Regions from separate parts of the Synechococcus sp. N26 genome, predicted to be linked through region 2. Evidence: predicted binding sites of a transcription regulator. Region 2 holds the regulator's gene; each other region holds the start of a gene.
The links. The regulator NtcA, encoded in region 2, controls nitrogen genes in cyanobacteria. The targets are predictions, from matches to a motif close to GTANCNNNNGNTAC.
Positions count from the first base shown of each region.

Region 1: a site for NtcA is predicted at 1,240-1,253, ahead of DXY33_RS04035 (DUF4278 domain-containing protein). Genes of this name have one in related genera too.
Region 3: a site for NtcA is predicted at 1,237-1,250, ahead of DXY33_RS11755 (DUF4278 domain-containing protein). Genes of this name have one in related genera too.
Region 4: a site for NtcA is predicted at 1,679-1,692, ahead of DXY33_RS01010 (DUF4278 domain-containing protein). Genes of this name have one in related genera too.

Region 1 is NZ_UCNM01000006.1:142,667-145,850, forward strand. It holds gene msrA (peptide-methionine (S)-S-oxide reductase MsrA) at 1-275, shown strand, start outside; gene DXY33_RS12205 (hypothetical protein) at 487-639, opposite strand; gene DXY33_RS04030 (DUF3104 domain-containing protein) at 871-1,161, shown strand; gene DXY33_RS04035 (DUF4278 domain-containing protein) at 1,334-1,501, shown strand; gene DXY33_RS12210 (hypothetical protein) at 1,635-1,787, shown strand; gene DXY33_RS12215 (hypothetical protein) at 1,983-2,150, shown strand; gene DXY33_RS04040 (hypothetical protein) at 2,374-2,556, shown strand; gene DXY33_RS04045 (hypothetical protein) at 2,606-2,842, opposite strand; gene DXY33_RS04050 (leucyl aminopeptidase) at 2,839-3,184, opposite strand, start outside.
Region 2 is NZ_UCNM01000002.1:530,955-534,138, forward strand. It holds gene DXY33_RS02660 (resolvase) at 1-350, opposite strand, end outside; gene DXY33_RS02665 (DUF3084 domain-containing protein) at 347-1,498, opposite strand; gene ntcA (global nitrogen regulator NtcA) at 1,526-2,242, opposite strand; gene rph (ribonuclease PH) at 2,301-3,044, opposite strand.
Region 3 is NZ_UCNM01000012.1:107,454-110,637, forward strand. It holds gene DXY33_RS11745 (hypothetical protein) at 1-384, opposite strand; gene DXY33_RS11750 (hypothetical protein) at 405-854, shown strand; gene DXY33_RS11755 (DUF4278 domain-containing protein) at 1,330-1,497, shown strand; gene DXY33_RS11765 (DUF411 domain-containing protein) at 2,153-2,551, shown strand; gene DXY33_RS12100 (hypothetical protein) at 2,879-3,166, shown strand.
Region 4 is NZ_UCNM01000002.1:182,121-185,304, reverse strand. It holds gene DXY33_RS01025 (Zn-dependent hydrolase) at 1-373, shown strand, start outside; gene DXY33_RS01020 (DUF1028 domain-containing protein) at 370-1,044, shown strand; gene DXY33_RS01015 (hypothetical protein) at 1,129-1,305, opposite strand; gene DXY33_RS01010 (DUF4278 domain-containing protein) at 1,428-1,595, opposite strand; gene DXY33_RS01005 (type 1 glutamine amidotransferase) at 1,787-2,527, opposite strand; gene ureC (urease subunit alpha) at 2,542-3,184, opposite strand, start outside.

The DNA of each region.
Region 1 (3,184 bases), on a different contig from region 2:
ACCGGCCGGTGATCTTCACGGCTGATGAGGCCCAGGCTCAGGCGGCCGAAGCCAGTGCGGCGGCGGCGGCCCGTGAGCTCGGACAACCCCGGTCTGCTTTGAAGGTGGAGCTCCGGCAGGCGACTCGCTTCTGGCCCGCCGAGGGATACCACCAGAACTACGCGGAGAACAACTCCGTCAAATACAACTTCTACCGGTTCAGCTGCGGTCGTGACCGCAGACTCGACAGCGTCTGGGGCAACAACGCTCGCTCCGGTAACGCCTGGGGGAAGTAGGGCTGCTGCAGCCTCATTCCTCGGCAGAGCGCCCCCGGATGCGGGCACGGTCGCTCAGCCAGATGATCACCCGCGTGATCGCCCACGCGAGGGCGACGCCCAACAGGATCGAGAGCAGCGACTCCACAGCACAGCACTTGAGGACACCGGCAACTGCCGGATGCTCCTCAATATGCCGATCTGATCAAGGAATGCGTGGGGACTGTTGCGATCAGTCGTTTGCTTTGGCGTCCTTGTCTTTCTCTTTTGCTGGCTGTGTCGTGGCCTGAGGCTTGGATGCCGCCTTGCAGGCCAGGGAGGCTTCCAGGCGCTGCAGCTGCGCTTCGCGCAGGGCATCGGAAATGCTGAGAGTGCGGTCAGTCATCGATTGGCGTTCTCGACGGCGGCAGGCTCAGGGCCTTGTGCGATCGAAAGGGGGCCTACGGGTCTGAAGACTGTCGAAACCTAGACGCCCACGGGTCAACGTCCAGGGAGCAAAAGTGCTTACGTCAGTGTCTGGCAACACGTCTGCGCTTCAACGCCAGCGCGATTGACGGCTTGCCAAACATGTATCGCCATGGCTATTAGTACAGGTGTACTGATTTTTGGGTGGCTCATGTCGGTTGATCACGGTGATCTCGCGGTGAAGGCGGAGGCTCTCTTTCTCCACGTCCGCCCAGGGCACTTTGTGATCGTTGCTGGAGACCAGCTCGATCAAGGGGATTGGTGGATGGGACAGGTGCTCTTCTGCGAGGGAAGTGCGCGCCACCCCAGGCTTCCGTCGCTGTTTCAGGTGGCTGACGTGGATACGGGCGTCATCAAATGGATCAATGCCGACGCGGTCTCGGATGTGATCTGGTCGATGGATGGATGGCCCGCCAGTGCACCTGTCTCTTCGGGCTGTTGATCGAGTGGGGCCTTGGTCAAGGGGCGATATGTATTCGCGCGAACGGCACGGGCTCGGCGGCTGCCTTATAAATAGTTTGTAGCGGTTGCTACAAAACGTTCACCCCCTCTTGAGGGGGCGCAGATGCTCCAAGCCATGGAACGGGGACTTGGATTTCTTCGAGGAACATCCAATGACTGCACTTCTCTATCGAGGCCACACCTACGCAGCAGCTCCAGTCACGCCCAAAGCCTGCGTTGAATTGACCTACCGCCGCGAGCACTACAACACCTGCCGCCAGGAACTTATTGGCGAAAGCCGCCGCACCCTCACCTACCGGGGCGTCACCTACACCAAGTAGCCCGAAGCACCCGTTGGTTCCTGCCCCTGCCCCCTTTCAAGGGCAGGGGCTTTTGTTGGGCAGTCGGATGGAGGCAAGCCACGGTCCAAGGGAGATCCCGGCATCCTGTGGGCGAGCCAGTCAGCATTCGCCGATGGGATCGGATCTCACCGCCATCGTGATCTCCTCGGTGTTTCTTGGGGTGGGTTTTGTGATCGCCAAGTTCTTCCCTGAAGCCGCGTTGCTGGCGGCGGTGTTCCTGGTGGGGTTGGCGATTCTCAACGTCGCCCTTGTTCTTGTGGCCTGATGCCCAAAAGAAGAGGGGGTGTTCCCTAAGCACCCCCGCTCGACGCGTTGCCCCTTCACCGAGAGAGGCCCCGCAGGATGGCCTGGGCTCCCGTGGCTGTTCGTCGCCATTACGACAAAAAGGCCGGGCTCTCCGGGCGCCCTCGCTGCGTTGACAGGGGCCGCACTATGAACATGTTCACTATGAACTTTTTTCATGGCAAACGTCCGCGAGATGGTCAACACCCATCTGCCCGTCGCGCTCAAGCTGATCAACAGCGCCGCCCTGGTTGCGATCGCGCTTTCAACCCTCTGCGCTGCTGGCTCTCTGCGTGAGATGTCTGGCAGGTCTGCTGCTCCAGCGGCTGTCACTGAAGCCAACTGAGCCCGATGAAATGGAGCGATACCCCGTATCGCTCCAGGGGATTGCGCCGGCCGTTACTTGATCAAATTTGGTCGAATTCCTTAAGAAATCAACATCCAACCTGTTGAAAAGATTAAGCGCGGCAACCTGATTGATTCAGCAAGTTCTCAGTGAACAGACGGGTTTCCGGCCATCGACGATGCTTCAGCAAATGCTTACGATCAAGCGGTGAGAGGAGGGTTGTATGTATCTGCTGACCATTAAGGATGGTCTTGGCACCCGTCATATCGGTCCCTACGCGTCGCCGAAGCACGCATCGGATGATCTTGATCGGGTGTTGGAAACCTGCTCCGAGCGAGCACGGTGGCAGATTCATGCATTGGAAACCCCAGACCGCACACTCGAATTGCAGGCTGTTGCCTCCTGACGGGTTGTTTCGTCCTTATTGGCTGTTTTGATCTGACCCTGCGACCTGATCAGCTCTGACGTCGCCCTGGAAAGCCTCTGGTCAGCCCGCTATCGATCATCAGGCCGATGCCGGCGTTGATGCAGATCAGGCTGAGGGTTCCATACCAGAACCAGGGGCCTGCGTCCTTGCCCAGCATCTGAACCACCTTGCGGCTCACCGCCTCGCCGAACAGGCAGAGGCCCACCGGGAGCAGCAGCACCCCCAGCTGGGCCTTGATGTACCAGCGCACCGGGGAGCGGCTCATGACTGGGCCAGCACCCAGTTCACCAGGGTGCGCACGCCGTAGCCGGTGGCACCAGCGGGATTGACCCCTTTGCCCTTGTCACTCCACACCGGGCCGGCGATGTCGATGTGGGCCCAGGCGGTGTCTTTGGCCACGAACTCCTTGAGGAACAGGGCCGCTGTGATCGAACCACCGGGCCGCGGGCCGGTGTTCTTCATGTCGGCCAGCAATGACTTCAATCCATCCCTGTAGGACTGCCGCAGTGGCATGCGCCAGAGCCCTTCACCGCTCGTCTCAGCGGCGGCATCGAGGGCCTCCGCCAGATCGTCATTGTTGGACCAGAGCCCGGCCACCTCATCCCCC
Region 2 (3,184 bases):
ACAGCATCCAGATCCACCGGTGGAATGCGCAGTCCTGCCGGCAGCATCCGTCGCCAACCTCGAGCCGGCCATAGCGCCCAGTAACGCTGTCTCGCCCTCAGGGTTGTTCCCTGCTCCGGAACCACGGTGAGATGGCCCAGCCGTTCCAGTCGCTGGATCCAGGCTCGGCTTCCCGTGCCATCGCCGATCAGGATGCGATCGAGAGCTTGGTCTTGACTCCAGTGCTCCAACCAGGGTTCGACGGCCTCCGGGGCCAGCACATGCCCTTCGCGCACCAGGCCGAGCTGAAGATCGGCCAGCACAAGACCACATTTGCAGCGGCCTGGATCGAGGACGGCCACCCGTTTCATGGGGAGGCCTGAATGGAGACGACGACGGGATCGGCACTGTCGCTGACCCCTGCGGAAATCACGTCCAAGACCACGCTTTGGCTCGGTCCTTCCATCAGGGTCTGGGCCAGTTGGGAGAGGGCTGATCCATCGAATTGAAGGCCCTCGGTCAGGGACCCCCGCCGCTGCACCTCGGCATAGGCCGAGGCCAAGAGAAGGTTCAGCCGTGTGCGAATGCCCTCTGGAGTGCGTTCATTCGGTTGGAGTGTGGTGGTGGCCAGCACATCTCCGCGTTGGGTCACCGGTCGGTTCGGACGCACTTCTGGGAAGGCATACACCGCTGTTTCACCCCGCAGCACATTGGTGGCTGAGCGCAGCGAGATCACCCAGGTCTCCGGTTTGCGGATGATGCTTTGCAGGCGTTCCACATCGCTGCGCGGAACGCGGATTAACTGGCGTTCTGGTGCTTCGCCAGGTCGCACTTTCCCGTAGGCGTTGAGATTGGCCTCCTGCAACAGCCTGTCGACAGCCTGTTTGGCCTGGTCCGGAGCATCGAGTCGAACCGTTGCTCTTGCCAAGGTCTGTCCGCTGCTGATCACCACCGATCCACGCCGCAAGGCGACCAGATTGCGTTCCAGTTCTTTGAGTTCCTGCTCACCGGCACGGATGCGGCTGCGAACGCTGTTGAGTTCGGCTTCCGTGCGCTGGATGTCCGCATCGCGGGAGGCGATGTCCTGGCTTAGACGTTCACGTTCGGCTTCGAGTTGGGCCAGCTCCTTCTGAAGAGGAGCCAGTTCGAGGCGCAGGGTGTTGGCCCGTTGCTGTGATTGCTCGAGCTCAATGGCGATCCGTTTGGTTTCCGTTTGGGTCTTGTCCCGTTCCCGCTCGGCTGCCTTCAGCTGCTGACGGCTGTCTTGGAGTTTCTCCTGCAGGGCATCCAGTTCAAACAGGCCCACCCGCAACTGCCGGCTCACCAGAAGCATCAGGCCAAGTGAGAGTGCGCTGATCAGGCTGCCGGTCAACACCGTGATCAAAACGGCGGTGCGCCGTGGGCGCATGCTGAACAAACTCAGTCGCGCTTTGCCGACGCGGCTGCCCAAGCGGTCGCCCAGGGTCGACAGCACGCCCCCGAGCACCAACAGAACCAGAATCAGTGCCCAGCCGCTCATCGCTGCACAAGTCGGGCGATGGCAGGCCTAGCTGAAGCGTTTGGCCAGCGCGATCGGATCCAGAACGGTGATTTTCTTGCGGTCAATCTGAACCAGACCGGATTGACGCAAGTCTCCCAGCAGACGCGTGATTGTGACGCGTGTTGAGCCAATTGCTTCAGCGATGGCCTGATGGGACAGGCGCAGGTCGATGGTGATGCCCAGCTCATCTGCCACGCCGAAGTCCCTGCAAAGCACCAGCAGGAAGCTCACCAGTCGGGATGACATGTCCCGATGGGTGAGGGTTTCAATCATCGTCTCGGTCTGCAGAATCCGGCTGGAGAGACCCTGAAGCAAGCGCAGGCCAACGCTGGTGTCTGCTTCGATTGCGGCCTTCACGGAGGTCGCTGGTGCCGTCACCATTTCGACCCGGGTGAAGGCCACAGCGTGATAGAAGCGGTCGGACCGTTGGCCTGTCAGCAGTGACAGCACCCCGAAGAGGCTGTTCTCGCGGAGCAGGGCCACGGTGATCTCTTCTCCCGATTCGTAGACGCGGGACAGACGAACGGCCCCCCGGCGGATCAGATACACCCGTTCTGCGGGATCTCCAGGGAAAAAGATGGTCTTGTTGCGATCCACCAGTTCACTGCTGGCGCCATCGAGATCCCGGATGATCTCCAGCAGAGAACGGTTGGCGGGCTCTGTGCTGGGAGCTGGAGCCACCATCTTCGGGGCGTATCGGCTGAAACCTCGGCTACTGGTCATGACAACCCCCTGGTGTGGCGAAGTTACGGAGCCGGCGGTGGCCGCCGTGTAGCGGTTATTACGTAACGCTGCTGTGCTCGTTGAAGGCCTGGCGTTGCGCCTGCATCAGGGATGTCAATCCCGGCTCTGCTAAATCCAGCAGCTCATTGAGTTGGCTGCGACTGAAGGGCGCACCCTCCGCAGTTCCCTGGATTTCCAGCAGACGGCCATCGCCGGACTGCACAACGTTCAGGTCCACCTCGGCTCGGCTGTCTTCGCTGTAGTCCAGATCCAGCAAGGCCTGGCCATCAACCAAGCCAACGGATACAGCCGCCACCTGATCGATCAGGGGCGATTGCTCCAGCACTCCCTGGTCCACCAGGGATCGGCAGGCTTGGTCCAGGGCGAGCCAAGCCCCGGTGATCGAGGCCGTCCGGGTGCCGGCGTCCGCTTGGATCACGTCGCAGTCGATCAGCAAGGTGCGCTCCCCTAGACGCTCCATGTCGATCACGGCGCGCAGGCTTCGGCCGATCAGCCGCTGAATTTCCTGGGTGCGACCCGAGAGTTTCATCAGCTCCCGTGATTGCCGCTGTGGGGTGGATCCGGGCAGCAACCGGTATTCGGCGCTGAGCCATCCCAATCCTTCTCCCTTGCGCCAGCGGGGAACCTTGTCCTCCAAGCAAACGCTGCAGAGAACAGCGGTTCGGCCGGTGTGAACCACAAGGGAGCTCAAGGCAAACCCCATGGGATTCCAGGTCACCGAGAACGGTCGCAACTGCTGCGGGCGACGGTCATCAGTGCGTTGTTCAGGGGATTGGCTCATCGGTGGTGTGCAGTTTGTCAAGCCTCGCAGGCGGTTGGTTCTCGCCCTGTCCAAACACCATGGGTGGTGTCAATCCCCTTGTGGAATGTGATCTCGCCGCTACATTCAAGGTCTTGCCGGGGTCGCCCGGACAGATGCTT
Region 3 (3,184 bases), on a different contig from region 2:
TCAGCGCCGGTAGTGGCCGTTAGGGCGATGACCGCTGAAGCCCTTCTGGTCAGCTCCCAACGCCATCATTCGATTCAGCGCACTAATGGCTCCGACTGCCGCTGAAAACTGACCTGCATTTTCTGCCTTGCGGGCGATGCGCTCTAGCCGTCCCACCTGCTGGAAAAGCAAGTCCCTCTGGTCGATCTCCTCAGATCCATAACAAGCGTCCAGCCAGTCCTTGTGGGCCTTGGCCACAACATCGCGAGCCTGTCTTCGGGAGCACCCCCATGTTTCGGCAGTAAAGGCGGTTAATTCGCTGAGACCCATTCCGGCGTCTATCTGCCGCACCGCCCATTCATGGCGTTGTTTCTTCTCGCTGGCGGTGACTCTCTTTCGGGTCATGGCTACCCAGGGGGCAGTGGATGACAGGTGGTGGCGTGAGTTGGAGTGCTCCTAGCTGGGTTGGGGTAAGCGATGGCAAGTACAGCGAACTGATCCAGCGGAAGGCTGTGGCAGTCACCAGGCGCGACAAGAGGCGTGGTGGTCAATACACCGTCAAGCAAGCGATAGAAGCCATCAACGAGGCATTTCACCGCTGTAACGGCTCTGATCCATACGACGGGTCCAAGCTCGATCCAACGCTGCTTGGCACGTACAACAACGACGACGCGAAGGCCGAGGGCGCTGAATACAAGAGGCGCTTCTCTCTGCTGCCGACGATTGATCACGTCACAGCAGAGCCGGTCCCTGACTTTGAAATCGTTAGCTGGCAGACCAATGACGCCAAGGGGGATATGCCCCCTGAGGAGTTCATCTCTTACTGCCGCAGAGTTGTTCAGGTCGCAGATCGGCAAGGATCAAATCGACGTTGATCAATTTTGACTGTGATCTCAGCCTGATAGGTGCCTTGAAGTAGGACAATTCTGCGCACCTTTCTGCGCACATAGTTTGTATTAATTAAGCGCCAGCCCAGTGTTTGCAGTGGTTTTTGGCGTCCAAAGTGCCTCTATGGCATGCAGGGGGTCAGGAGTTCGAGTCTCCTTGGCTCCATTTTTCAAAAAAGTCAGTTCAGCACTGACATCTGAGCGGTCCACACGGGCCGCTTTTTTAGTGCAAAACGGCTAAATATCATTTTTTGTGCGCCAAAGTGTGCGCCAATCTTGCGGGGGAGGGTGTTGAGCGGTGCTAGTGCCAAAAACGCGCTGTGTATCCGTTTGAACGACGCAGGGGTTGACACTCCCCTATAAAGGATCTGTAGCAACCGCTACATAACGTTCACCCCTTTCGATGGGGCGCAGACACTCCAAGCCACTGAACGGGGACTTGGAATTTTCTGAGGAACTAACCATGACTGCTCTTCTCTACAGAGGTCACTCCTACGAAGCTCAAGCAGCTTCACCCAAAGCTTGTGTCGAGCTGACCTACCGCCGCCAGCACTACAACACATGCCGCGAAGAACTCGCTCACAATGCTCACCCAAGCCTTACCTACAGAGGCGCGTCCTACACCAAGTGATCAAAGCTTGATCAGATCCCGAACCCCTGCCCTCGGCAGGGGTTTCTTTTTGCCTCGAGTTGGCATCCCGAGTTGGAGCAGCAGGCGTCACCAGCAGATGCAGCAACAGCAGTAGCTGCTGTGTGTGGAGGGGCGGCGTCTCATGTCCGCCCCCAAGGCATCGAAGCTCTAAGTCGTGGGCCGTGCCTGAAAAGGTTCTATGCCAGCTCTTGGCCCACAAACCTGAGTTTTTTTGCGCAATTACCTCAGGCGTTTGGTAGCAAATTTCGCTGAATCGACTGGTATGACTTGAGTACAAAGAAAAAGTCCTAGAGGTGACGCGAAAACTCCTCAGGACGCGGACCCATGCCTGACAGCCTTGGGTCCGTCTGCTCACCACACAGGTGGAGGTCAGCGCCTCCAGCCCGTCTTCTGCATCGTCTGCCAAGCCTCAATCTGCTTGTGCCGCAGCATCCGCCGACGAGTCAGAGCAAGTCGCGATAATCCAGAAATCGACTCTGTTCGCTTGGTAGACGACTCCATGAAGGCATCGCGTTCTGTAGCCCGTTGGCAAGCTTCTGCGCGACAGGGCTTAGTTGGAGCTTGCGTAGTCGGATCGCTGCTTTGGGTGATTCAACCTGTTCACGCGCACGGTGATGTGAAAGGGGATGCTGCGATGCCTGATACCAGCAGTGCTGCGGGCCCGCAGATGACGGTTTATCGATCAGCGAGTTGCGGCTGCTGTACTCAATGGGGAGCACACATCGCCTCGGCGGGGTTTCGCATTGATGACCATGTCACCGAGGACATGGATGCCGTGAAGCAGGAGCGTGGTGTTAGCTCTCAACAGGCTTCTTGTCACACCGCTGATGTGGAGGGATATGTGATTGAAGGGCATGTACCTGCATCTGCGATTCAGCGCCTTTTGAGGGAACGGCCCAATATCCGAGGTCTGGCGGTTCCAGGGATGCCAATGGGTTCTCCTGGGATGGAGGTGCCTGGCGTCGAGGCTGAACCTTTTGAGGTACTTGCCATTGCCCATGACGGAACAACCTCTGTCTTCGCTCGCTACTGAGGCTTAGCTGTCCTGAGCCAGCTCAATCACGTTGCGCAGCGTCGCCCACTGCAGCTCTGTCCACGGTGGTGGCCCCATTGCTGCAGGTCGAGCACCTGAAGAAGAAGTGCAAGCTCTGGGCGCCGACGTGGCAGAAGGAGATGGGCTGTGGGTTCCTGAGGCGGGCTAGACAAGCGAAACCACCAGCCTTCACAGAGGTGATCTCGCCGCTCTCAGATGTGCAAATCAACTGCGAGCAATATGGTTGTAGCTCTCAATGATTGGTAGCGAGTGCATCAATGAATACTAAATAATCAGGCTAAAGAGCCTTTCTGATGACGTAGAACCGTGAATCGCCTTCCTTTTCTTGTAGTAGCTCTTTTGATTGCAGTCCCTGCAATAGCTGAAACCCGAAAATATGGTCCATTAATACTTGATTTTGGACGCGCTCAAAAAATGGGTGATTCAATTGTAGTTCCAGGCGTAAACCCTCAAAAACAGCCTCTTTTCATTGCGGTTCTATGTACGGAGCGTTTATTTAATTTCACTGGTGCTGGATCGAAATGGAATGACTGGAATGAGCCGGCTACTATTCACGAAGCAAAAATTGTTGCCGATATATGTAATTTTATTTGAGCACCTGAAGAAGAAATG
Region 4 (3,184 bases), 350 kb from region 2:
TGTGGATCCCACTGTTCTCGATCAGTTGGTGGAGGAGTTGATGCAGCAGGTGGAACGAATCGGTGTTGAAACTGGCTGCCCGATTGTGGTGGACCCCCAGTTCAGCGTTGATCCCACCCCTGCTGATGCGGTGGTGATGGCCACGATCGCTGAGGCCGCAGCCGATCTCGGCTTGTCCCACAGCCATCTCCCCAGCCGCGCCAGCCACGATGCCCAGGAAGTCGGCCGCCGCTGGCCAATGGGCATGATTTTTGTGCCCAGCCGGGGTGGTCTGAGTCATTCCGCGGCGGAGTTCACCAGCGACGAGCAGTGCTGGGCAGGCACCGCGGTGCTGCTGGAAACGTTGCAGCGGCTCGACCGTCAGCTGCCGTGACCTTTTCGATCCTTGCTCGAGACCCCAGCAACGGCCGCTTTGGCGTGGCTGTTGCCACCTGTCACCTGGCCGTTGGATCCACCGTGCCCCACATCCGCGCCGGTGTAGGTGCCGTCGCCACCCAGGCCCACACCAATCCGTATCTGGGGATTTGTGGTCTTGAGCGCCTTGAGCAGAGTTCCGATGCCGAGAGCGTTCTGGCCAGCTTGCTGACGGATGACCAGCACCGAGACCGGCGTCAGTTTCACCTGATCGACCTGGACGGTCGCACGGCCTGTTGGACGGGACAGGATTGCGGCCCTTGGGCAGGGCATCGCCATCAGCGTGATCTGTCTGTTGCCGGTAATTGCTTGGTGGATGAGGGCGTGCTGGCAGCCATGGAGCAGGCCTTTCTCACCAGCGACCCCAGCTTGAAACTGGGCCGCCGCCTGATGATGGCTCTCCAGGCCGGGGAAGCGGCTGGTGGTGACCATCGTTCTCCCTTCTGCACGTCAGCGGCGGTGCAGGTGAGCGGTGAAGCGGCTTTTCCGCTGTTGGATCTGCGCGTTGATTTCCACGAGCGCGCCGTGGAGCAGTTGATGGAGGTGTATGAGCGCAGTCAGGCTCTCTGGGCCCAGGAGTGGCGGGATGAACTGTCGGAATTGCCGATGCTCAACCGCTTGGTGGCTTGAGCCTGCTGCTTCGTTGACGCTTTTAAAAAAGCCCTGCAACACAGCCGTGTGCAGGGCTTTGTTAGGGATTCAATTCAGGCGTGTTCAGCTAGGGACGGATGCTTCCCACTCCACGTTCAGGCCGGCCTGACGGGCGTCGGTGATCAGGTCATCGATGCAATCCATGCCAAAGGCGGCTTGTCCAGACAGCAGGGCATCCCATTCCTGAGACGGAAAGTGGGTCTGCAGCCAGAACACTCCATGCACGCTGGAAGGACTCACTTGCACGAGGCCTTGGTCGAGGCGAGAGGTGATGAGATCCAACGTCTTGGCTGAAGCTGGACCTATTACGCCTCAATCCTCGGAACTGGAATGTTCGAGTTGCTACGGATTAAGAAGTTGGCCTAGCGCGTGTAGCCCACGCCGCGGTAAACGAGCTGCACCGGAGTGCGGTGGTTGTTGATCTGGCGGGCTTGGTACACGTTGCGGCGGTAAACCAGCTGCACCCCGGGCTTGCCCTGAGTGGCGTTGTTTTGCTGGTACTGATGCCCGCGATAGAGAAGGGTTGTCATTGGATGGTCCTCGAAGCAAGCTCAGGTCCCCGTTCCATGGCCTGAGGCGAACTGCGCTTCGCGCGATGCGAAGTGAACGATCGGTAGCTGTTGCTACAGAAATATTGAAGCTCCTGCAAACGCCGAAGTGGTGTTCAGGTTGATACCTCTTCAGAAAAGTTTTTGGTTTTGTTTATTTTTGTGCGTAGGAATTAGTGGGTCTGGCTGATCTCAATCAGTTGATTGAGCACAGCATTGAAGAAGTTTCGGCCTTGTGCCTGAAGCGTGGTGCCCAGCCTGCGCCAGTCCTGGGTCAGGCGATCGGGCCCTTCAGCTCCAAGGGCGTTCACCACGTAGTCGTGGTCGTTGGCGATCCAGCGTTCCAGCGCATCGCCATCGATCTCGAGGTGGCATTGCAGGCCAATGGCGTGGGCTCCGATCCGAAACACCTGTTCGGCGCAGTGCAGTGAAGAACCCAGCAGGGTTGCATCAGCCGGGAGGTGGATGCGATCACCATGCCAATGCAGCACCAGAGTGCTGCTGGGTTGCCCTTTGAGCAGAGCCTCATCACTGGGATTCGCGACCCAGTGGATCGCGCCGAGCCCCAGTTCCTTCAGTTGCTGCGGTGGTGCTCCCACCTGCAGCGCTTGAACGCTGCCCCCTGCAGCCACAGCCAAGAGCTGCGCCCCGAGGCAGATGCCCAGCACCGGTTGGCGTTGCTGGTGCCAGGCCCTCAACCAGTCCAGTTCCTGCTGCAACCAGTCCATGCCTGGTTGGTCGTGATCGTTCACGCTCATCGGGCCACCGAGCACAAGGGCGATGCTGTTGGCACACGCCCTGGGGTCCGGCAGTGGGTCGCCCCGGTCGGGCCTCAGGATCTCGAGTGTCAGGCCCCGCTGCCGCGCCAGCTCTCCCACCAGTGCGGCGTCTTCGTGGTCCACGTGTTGGACCACCAGCAGCGTGGGGCTCAAAGCAGCAGGTAGCGCTGGGCGAGGGGCAGCACCTCGGCGGGCTCACAGGTGAGCAGCTCACCGTCGGCGAACACCTCATAGGTCTGTGGGTCCACGCTCACCTTGGGCAGCGCTGAATTCAGCTTGAGGGCGCTCTTGCCCACGCTGCGGGTGTCCTTCACCGCCATGCAGGTGCGCTCCAGCCCCAGCTGGCGTTGGATGTCGGCATCCATCGCCGCTTCGCTCACGAAGGTGAGACAACTGGGCGCGAGGGCTTTGCCGAAGGCGCCGAACATCGGCCGGCCGTGCACCGGGCCTGGGGTGGGAATCGAGGCGTTGGCATCGCCCATCTGGGCCCAGACGATCGAACCGCCCTTCACCACCAGTTCCGGGCGAATGCCGAAGAAGCCAGGCTTCCAAAGCACCAGATCGGCGAGCTTGCCGGTTTCGATCGACCCCACCTCGGTGCTGATGCCGTGGGCCAACGCCGGGTTGATCGTCACCTTGGCGATGTAACGCTTGAGGCGGTGGTTGTCGTTGCGAGCGGAGTCTTCCGGCAGGGCACCGCGCTGCACCTTCATCTTGTGGGCGGTTTGGAAGGTGCGGGTGATCACCTCGCCCACGCGGCCCATGGCCTGCGAGTCGCTGGCGATGATTGAG